Regions from separate parts of the Succiniclasticum sp. genome, predicted to be linked through region 2. Evidence: a T-box and tRNA genes for the amino acid it is inferred to sense, from the RefSeq annotation. Region 2 holds a T-box; the other regions hold tRNA genes.

Region 1 (3,137 bases), on a different contig from region 2:
ATGTTTTAAATATTCCTGCAAATGACTTTTCCCGCAACCGTTTACCCAACAACGTCATTACGTTAAAACTGTACCTTCGGAACCGTTTTGGCCGTTTCCTCCACTTTGAAATAGTCCCGGGCCGTGAAGCCTAATGCCCTGGAAAACAGGGAATACGGTAACGATTTGATTTTTGTATTATAACTCTGTACTGCGTCATTGTAATCCTTCCGGGCTACCGCAATACGGTTTTCGGTGCCGGATAATTCGTCTTGCAACTGCCGGAAGTTTTGATCCGCTTTTAACTGGGGATAGTTCTCCGCTACCGCCAGTAAACGGGACAGGGCACTGTTCAACTCCGTATTGGCCGCCATCTTGTCCCCGGCAGTCTTAGCGCCTGCCATTTTTGCCCGGGCATCGGACACTGCCTGGAACACTTCCTTCTCATGGGACGCATAACCCTTCACCGTATTTACCAGATTGGGAATCAGGTCGCTGCGGCGCTGGAGCTGATTATCTACCTGGGACCACTTGCTGTCCACATTTTCCCGCGAAGAGACCATGCCGTTATAAAACCCGAACATGGAGCCTACTGCCAGAACAACGACTAGTAACATACTTATTAAAGTGCTCACGAAAATACCCCCTGTCGTAACATGTCAATTGCCGGATACATATGTATTGATCAACAGACATCAATGTATAATTAATTATATCATATTTTCCCGCGCTTCGATGCCCGATTTAAAGTTACCCGCAGTAAATTATTATGTAAAAGAATTACGATCCCTGTCGATTGTTTATCTTAACAAGGTTGAATTTGAGAAAAAGGTATTGTACAATAGATAAAGCTTATTATCAAATGATTGCGGAGAAGGTATTACAGTGCGCTCTAAAGGGTTTAAACCGCTTATTATAATTGCAGGGTTTATTTGTTTAAGCATCTGTTCTTTTTCTTTAGCTCATTACCTGGGCTGGCTTGCGCAGGATTCCGGTTTGCTGCCTGCAATTGCCCGAGCCGTTTACGGACCAGATGTACGGCAGGAAATGACTCGCCTTAAGCGTGCAAAAGAACTCTCTCCTGAGATCCCGGTAATTACAGTCCTTTGCTATCATGAAGTGACACCCGACCGGGAAGATGATTGTATGAATGTAAAGCCGGAAGTATTCCGCCAGCATATCCGGGAATTTAAAGAAGCCGGATACTCGTTTATCGATGTAGGCGATTTGCGGCGCTATGCCAAAAGTCCTGTATCGTTCCCTGAAAAGACCTTGCTGATTACTTTCGATGATGGGTATGCAGACAACTATAAGTACGCCTATCCGATTTTACGGGAGGAACAGGTACCGGGTACGTTCTTCGTCGTGAGCAGTACTATCAACAAAGACAACCGGCTAACCGCTGACCAATTGCGCGAGATGCTGTCAAATGGTATGAAAGTCGGCTCCCATACTGTAAATCACGAAATCTTAACGAATATGAATACAGAAGAGGTTGATTTCGAATTACGGGAGTCCAAAAAATCTTTGGAAAAAATTTTGGGGGATCCGGTTTATGCTTTGGCCTATCCCACCGGTAAAACAAATGAAGCAGTGCTAAACAAGACTAAAAAGTATTACGACATGGCATTTCTGGCTACAGTTTCGGCAAATCAAAAACAGACTTTGTTCACATTACAGCGCTATGGCGTATTTAGCTGGAATAAACATATAGAATCTATTTTTAAAAACAGATAGCGTCCAAAAGGCGATACCCAATTATGTGTACTTTATAAATTGAATATAATTTTTTTAAGTTTTTCAAAAAAAACTGGTAATTCTTTAGAAACAGGTGTATAATAGCATACGTAAATTACATTTGCTCGGATAGCTCAGTTGGTTAGAGTGCTGCCCTCACATGGCAGAGGTCCAGGGTTCGAGCCCCTGTCCGAGTACCATGAAAAACTTATCCCGGAAACGCAGTCCATGCGTTTCCGGGTTTTTGTTGTACGAACATATTACGATAGATATATTGTTGGATGGTCCATTACCGCTGATCCGCAGGCACTTACGAATCCCGCACACAGACCACTTCAGCTTTTCACTTTATCCCAAATAACACCCACCGCAGCACCCATCACTGCCACGGTAAACCAGCCAAATCCTTCCTTATACAGGGGCACCGATGCCAGTATGCTTTCCATGGGAACCGGAATCGCTGCAGCCTTCAGGCCTTCCACGATGGCAAACAGGGTGACGATCCACATGGTGCAACGGAACACGCGTTTATTACCGCCGAAGCCAAACACATTCAGCATGGCCAGCGCAATCATTACCGGATATAAGAAACAGAGGATGGGGATTGCCATCTTGATGATCATATCAAGTCCGAAATTGGAAAGGGTAAAGCTAATCAATGCAATCAAAATACCTAATGTTTGTTTGGAAAGTCTTCCGTTAAAAAGAATATGGAAATAGTCGGAAATGGCTGCTATCAAACCGATACTGGTAGTAAGGCAGGCCAAAATAATGATAGCCGCCAAAATACCTGTACCGCCTGCGCCCAAATATTCATGGGCTGTTGCCACCAGAATACCGGCACCGTTAGAAAATTCCCCTGACAGATAACGGTGCGCTTCTGCCCCCGCATAGCCCAAAAAGTAATAAATTAAAGCCAACAGTCCGGCAGTGATCAATCCTGCCAGAAGGCAGATCCTGATCAGTTCTTTTTTCCCCTGAATACCGAAAGTTTTAATAGTTGTCAGTGTAGCCGCACCAAAAAGGAAAGAAGCCAGAAGATCCATGGTATTGTAACCTTCCTGAAAACCTTTCAGGAAGGGGGCCTGCAGATATTCCCCCTGGGGGGCGTCCGGTATAAAGGTCGGAGCCAACATCACTTTTACAAAAAGAATGCCCAGACAGACCAGAAGCGCCGGAGTCAGCACCTTTCCCAGCCAGTTCAACACTTTGGATGGATTGTTGGCCACATAATAACTAAACGCAAAGTAAAGCGCCGAATACATTGCCATCTGCCATGGTTCAGTTGTGCCGAACAGCGGCTTGATGCCGATTTCATAACTGAAGGCAGCCGTACGGGGAATGGCAAACAGAGGCCCGATGGACATGCTGGAAAGAAACATGATAATTTTCGCATAAGCAATATTGACCGGAGCTGCCAC
Region 2 (3,137 bases):
GGGCGTATTGCCGGTGATCAGCATAAAGCGCAGGGTATCGCAGCCATACTGCTCGATCACCTGCAGCGGATCAATACCGTTTCCCAGGGATTTGCTCATCTTGCGGCCCTGCTCGTCCCGCACCAGGCCGTGGATGAAGACCCGGTCAAAGGGAATGTCCTTCATGAATTCCATGCCCATGATCAGCATACGGGCTACCCAGAAGAAGATGATGTCGTAGCCGGTCACCAGTACGCTGGTAGGATAGAACTGTTTCAGGATCTCCGTCTTTTCCGGCCAGCCCATGATGGAGAAGGGCCAGAGGGCGGAACTGAACCAGGTGTCCAGGGCGTCTTCGTCCTGATGCACGTGGCCGCCGCACTTCGGGCATTTGTCCAGATCCGTGCGGGAGGCAATCTCCGCGCCGCAGTCGTCGCAGTACCAGACAGGAATCCGGTGGCCCCACCAGATCTGGCGGCTGATGCACCAGTCGTGCATGTTTTCCATCCAACCGAGGTAATTCTTGGTAAAACGTTCCGGCACGAATTGGGTACGCCCGTCTTTTACGCAGTCCGTTGCGGCTTTCAGCAGCGGCTCCATCTTTACGAACCACTGGGTGGAAATCAGGGCTTCGATAGGTTCGCCGCAGCGCTGGCAATGGCCTACGGAGTGAGGGCAGTCTTCAATTTTTACCAGCAGCCCCAGCTCATCCAGGTCTTTCACAATATTTTTACGGCATTCATAGCGTTCCTGACCTTCATAGCGTCCGGACTCTTTGGTCATGATACCGTCTTTATCGATGACCACGATGGCTTCCAGGTTCTGCCGCAGGCTCATCTCATAGTCGTTGGGGTCATGGGCCGGCGTGATCTTTACCGCGCCGGTACCAAATTCCGTATCTACGTAATCATCCGCAATAATGGGAATCTCCCGGTTCATGATCGGGAGCAGGATCTTTTCGCCTACCAGCTTGCCGTACCGCTCGTCTTTAGGATTTACCGCTACCGCTGTATCGCCGGGGATCGTTTCCGGACGGGTGGTGGCGATGGTCAGGTACTCGCCTTCCCGGCCTACGATGGGATAATTGATATACCACAGATGGCCTGCGTCATCCTTGTGTTCCACTTCGATATCGCTTAACGCCGTATTGCAGTTGACGCACCAGTTGGTAATGCGGGTGCCGCGGTAGATCAGCCCTTTTTCATATAAGGAAACAAACACTTCCCGTACTGCCCGGGAGCAGCCTTCGTCCAGCGTAAAACGGATCCGGTCCCAGTCGCAGGAAATGCCCAGGCATTTCAGCTGGTCGATGATCCGGTTGCTGTACTGTTCTTTCCAGGCCCAGACCCGTTTCAGGAATTCTTCCCGGCCCAGGTCATAGCGGGTCAGGCCTTCGTTCTTTTTAATTTCTTCTTCTACTTTAATCTGGGTTGCCAGTCCGGCATGGTCGTAGCCGGGGAACCATACGGTATTGTCTCCCATCATCCGGTGCCAGCGGATCAGGATATCCTGCAGGGTGTTGTCCAGGGCATGACCCATATGCAGCTGTCCCGTAATATTGGGAGGCGGAATTACAATGGTAAACGGCTTCCTGTCCGGGTCCGGTTCCGCATGAAATAATTTGTGTTCTTCCCAGAACTGATACCATTTTTTCTCCACCGACGCGGGGTCATAGGTTTTGGGAATGTTGTGCTCTCCTGCCATGTTCTTTCCTCCTGTGAGCATATAAATATAGTTAAAATTTTTGCTTACCAGATTCAGTATAAACCTGATTGAACAGCAACTTGCTGAAAATAAAAAATCCTGTTGCAACATTGCAACAGGACGAATGACCGTGGTACCACCTGAATTCTCCGTCCATACGGTTCAGGTGAAACACAGCATCTTCATACGCAAATACGGACCGGCCGGTATTTGTGTGATGCGCTGTCCGCCTGATCATGGACAAAGCTCTTATTGATTACGTAACGTGTAACACGGAAACGCTTACCCATACAGCAGCACGAAGAAACTGATTTATGTTTCCTTCAGCAGTTGTGCCTCCACACTTCAGCGTCCCGGCTCCCGGGCTACCTTCCGGCATTCCAACCAGGCGATTTCCACCAGCCTCGCCCTCTCTTTGGATCTTTCTGCCGTACTCCTCCCGTTCCCGGCCTTTTCTTTAAAAAATTGTACTTTTTTAGTTTATCAACCTCAGGTAAGGCTGTCAAGCACTATTTTAATCCGCAGAACAAAATCTTCACAGCCGTTCGGGCGTATATGGCACAAAACAAAAAATAATTTATAAAAATTTTACATTTTTCCTGATGTATGCACCATGCGGCGAAGCCGATGCTAACTGGCGTTAGCGCATGTTAACAAGATAAAAATTCCTATTGACAAATCCGGTTCACGGCCTTACTATTATCGTTAATATCCGGAAAGGCATATTCGTTCCACTGCCCCATGTTGCATCTGCCTGATAAGGATACACTGATGAAACGGGTTTATGACTGCACGAAGTCATCAGCGCTCTCTTATTTTCTACAGCAACGGGCAGCGTCCGGCGTACGCAGCATCATAAAACGCCCTATTATCATTTAAAGGAGTGTTTTTATGAAATCACTGCATGTTACTTCCAACCGTGAAAAGATCGCCATGCGCATTTCCTGGTACAGCATTGCGGTCAATGTATTCCTGTCCCTGGGCAAATTCGTCGCCGGTATCTTCGGGCATTCCGCAGCCATGGTCTCCGACGCCATCCATTCGGCCTCGGACGTGTTCGCAACGTTTATCGTCATGGCCGGTATCAAAATTTCCGGAAGAGCGTCGGACGACGACCATCAGTACGGCCATGAACGTCTGGAATGTGTGGCCTCCATCCTGCTCTCTGTGATCTTAGCGCTGACCGGTCTGGCTATCGGCTATGCCGGCGTCGAAAAGATCCTGAACCAGGATACCGAATCCATAGCCATTCCCACATTTCTTCCGCTGGCCGCCGCCGTCATTTCCATCGTGGTGAAAGAAGCCATGTACTGGTACACCCGCCATTACGCGCTGATGCTGGAATCCGATGCGCTGATGGCAGACGCCTGGCACCACCGCAGCGATTCCCTTTCCTCCATCGGCAGCTTCATCGGTATTCTGGGCGCGCGCATGGGCTACCCCATCCTGGATCC
Region 3 (3,137 bases), on a different contig from region 2:
AAGCAGAACCCCGCTACTATAAAATAGGTATTGCGAAAACCTACGGTTTCCGACAACCAACCCCCCAGCAGCGGGCCAATCAGCGTACCACTGATCTGTCCTGTATAAAACACCCCCAAAGCCCAACCTGCCCGATGGGTTGGAGACTCTGAGGAAACGAGAGGAATGGCAGTAGCCAGAAAGCCGCTCAGCGCTCCCTGCAGCAGGCGCAGTACCACCAGATGGTATACGTTTTGCGCCATGCCCATGCCGAAGTTGATAACAGCCAGCCAGATGACGGCTCGCAGACACATAACCTTGCGTCCGTACCGGTCAGAAAGCCTTCCCCAGATTGGTGAAAAGATGGCCAGCGTGACGAAATTCATGGCAAAGACTATACCGGCCCATCGTGCTACTTCGCCTGTATCCTCCACACCAAGCGACTGAATATACAGCGGCAGCATAGGCGCCAGCTGGCTCATGCCGACCGACGTGATAAAAGCTGCCAGTGTGCATATATATACGTTACGCTTCCACCGTTCCATACAGCAACACTTCCCAGAAAAACAGGTTGCAAAAATGATTTTTCTGCATTTAAATTATATCACTGAATCTTTCCGTTGTGTACGCTCAGTAACAATACTCATGTAAAAAACATCGGACGTTCCATCGGAAGGAACGTCCGGTGATAATTTACATTTTCAGTTTTTCAAATTATTTTTTGGCAGGTTCGGTTTTCTGCGGTTCAATCGGTGTTACCTGGAACGCTGTTACTTTCGGTGATCCATTTTCTTCCACAAAGGAAATGTAAATTCTTGCGAATTTGTCTTTTGATACAGTACCGAAATATACCAGTTCATCCACTCCGCTATATCCCTTTTGCAAATCGTATTGCTTGTTCAGGAGAACCAGGTTAGTATTTTTAATCGTTCCGATTTGTTTTTTTACTCCGTTTTGGACGGCAGTAAAATTTTCTGCGGTAAGCTTCTCTTTCAACGCCCGACTAAAGCTTTTGCTGACCTGTGCATATGTCGTCTCACCACCGGTAAGAGCAGCTACTAACGCATCCGCGGCCTTTTCTTCTGCATTGAAACGTCCTGCAGCTCCCGCAGCAAAACAGCTTGCACTAATTGTTAATGATAACAGCAACGTCATTAAAAACTTTTTCATCTTAACGTTTCCTCCAATACTAATAATTTGTTATTTTAACATATGTTTAAATTTTTAACATATGTCATTAGACAACTTTGCCATAAGTTCGATGTTCAAATATCAATTGGTGCGCAGAGTGGGGCTCGAACCCACGACCTCCGCCATGTCAAGACGGCACTCTGACCAGCTGAGCTATCCGCGCAATACTATAAATATATTATACAACAAATAAATAATCCCTGCAACCTTTTGATTGCAGGGAATTTTTTTGCAAATCGCAACAATTAACGCTTGCTGTACTGGGAAGCTTTGCGGGCTTTCTTTAAGCCGTATTTGCGACGTTCCTTTTCGCGGGGGTCGCGGGTCATCAGGCCTGCTTTTTTCAGTGCCGGACGGTACTCTTCGTCCACTTTGCACAGGGCACGGCTGATGCCATGACGGATAGCACCGGCCTGGCCGGAGAAGCCACCGCCGATTACGTTTACAAGAATATCATATTTGTCTTTTGTCTCGGTCAGTTCCAACGGCTGGTTTACAATCAGCTTCAGGGTTTCCAGACCAAAATAATCATTCATTTCGCGGCCGTTGATGACCACTTTGCCTTCACCCGGTACCAGGCGGACACGGGCAACGGAAGATTTGCGACGACCAGTCGCGCTGTATACTACTTCTGCCATGATGTTTTCCTCCTCCTGATTACCGTACGTTGATTTCTAATACTTCGGGCTGCTGTGCTGCATGCGGATGTTCCGGACCAGCATATACGTGCAGTTTCTTGTAAATCTGGTCGCCCAGACGGTTTTTCGGAATCATACCGCGTACTGCGATCTCAACCATGCGGACCGGATTGTTGGCCAGCATATCTTTCGCCAATACAAAGCGGTCACCGCCCAGATAACCGGTATGATGGAAGTAGGTCTTCTGGGTCAGCTTTTTGCCGGTCAGAACTACTTTGTCAGCGTTTACAATGATTACATTGTCGCCGGTGTCCATATGCGGGGTAAAGGTCGGTTTGTGTTTACCGCGCAGGACTTTGGCAACTTCCGCGGCCAGACGGCCCAGCGTTTTATCAGTGGCGTCCACTACGAACCATTTCCGTTCGATATTGGACGGGTTTGCCATGAAAGATTTCATTTCAATGTCCCTCCCAGGAATATTTCTTGAAGCATTTACATATTAATAAATAGAAAACGTGAATGTGATGATGAGTCTTTGCATTCCTTTCATCGGGGCTAATCGAATTCAGGGCGCAAAATCACGTAAATATATTTTAATCACTTTTGAAGTGTTTGTCAACATGATTCACAGGTTTTTTGTAAAAATTATTCGTACTCAACTTTTGCCAGGTACAACCCCTGCGCCGGCGCAGGTGCGTTTTCAAATCCCCCCCGCTTTTGCGTCAGTTCTTTTGCCATGGCCTGCGGCGGCTTTTTCCCCAGCCCGATCTGTACCATGGACCAGACTAAGTTGCGCACCATATGATATACGAAGCCGTTGCCTGCAATATGATAGACCAGCGTATTATCTGCTTCCGGTTCCCAGCAGGATGTGTCAATCGTTTTAACCGGAGAAACCTGCGTACTTCGGGTGCTTTGGAAACCGCTGAAGTCATGCGTACCGATAATCAGGGCAGCCGCTTTATTCATTTTCTCCACGTCCGGCATTTCTTTCATCTGCCACACATAGTTGCGCGTAAACGGATCCGGTTCCGGTGTAAAGCGGATGCGGTACTCATATTCTTTCCTGCAGGCATCCTTCCGGGCATTAAATCCCGGTCGTACTTCTTCAGCCCGCAACGCCCGGATGTCTTCCGGCAGGATGCTGTTCAGCGCCCGCGGCATGTTTGCTGTGGGAATCGTTCCCCCTGTTGCAAAGGAAACCACCTGGCAGCGTGCGTGCACTCCCGCATCTGTGCGTCCGCTGCCGGTAACGGTTACAGGCTCACCGCAGATGCGCGCCAGCTTTTCTTCCAGTATCTGTTGTACAGTTATTTCCCTTGTCTGCCT

Evidence for each region. The T-box of region 2 lies ahead of ACZOWY_RS03820 (valine--tRNA ligase). A T-box ahead of a tRNA ligase gene usually reads a tRNA of that ligase, here a tRNA-Val.
Region 1: it encodes a tRNA-Val, which carries the amino acid that the T-box ahead of ACZOWY_RS03820 (valine--tRNA ligase) is inferred to sense. The anticodon was not compared.
Region 3: it encodes a tRNA-Val, which carries the amino acid that the T-box ahead of ACZOWY_RS03820 (valine--tRNA ligase) is inferred to sense. The anticodon was not compared.

The regions. Positions count from the first base shown of each region.
Region 1 covers NZ_DBMCWA010000015.1:48,287-51,423, reverse strand. The annotation lists gene ACZOWY_RS09375 (TPM domain-containing protein) at 1-2, opposite strand, end outside; gene ACZOWY_RS09370 (LemA family protein) at 63-596, opposite strand; gene ACZOWY_RS09365 (polysaccharide deacetylase family protein) at 865-1,716, shown strand; tRNA gene ACZOWY_RS09360 (tRNA-Val) at 1,840-1,916, shown strand; gene brnQ (branched-chain amino acid transport system II carrier protein) at 2,052-3,137, opposite strand, start outside.
Region 2 covers NZ_DBMCWA010000005.1:13,839-16,975, forward strand. The annotation lists gene ACZOWY_RS03820 (valine--tRNA ligase) at 1-1,683, opposite strand, end outside; T-box leader at 1,797-2,139, opposite strand; gene ACZOWY_RS03825 (cation diffusion facilitator family transporter) at 2,575-3,137, shown strand, end outside.
Region 3 covers NZ_DBMCWA010000001.1:179,993-183,129, reverse strand. The annotation lists gene ACZOWY_RS00920 (MFS transporter) at 1-524, opposite strand, end outside; gene ACZOWY_RS00915 (hypothetical protein) at 694-1,149, opposite strand; tRNA gene ACZOWY_RS00910 (tRNA-Val) at 1,257-1,333, opposite strand; gene rpsI (30S ribosomal protein S9) at 1,416-1,808, opposite strand; gene rplM (50S ribosomal protein L13) at 1,828-2,265, opposite strand; gene truA (tRNA pseudouridine(38-40) synthase TruA) at 2,454-3,137, opposite strand, start outside.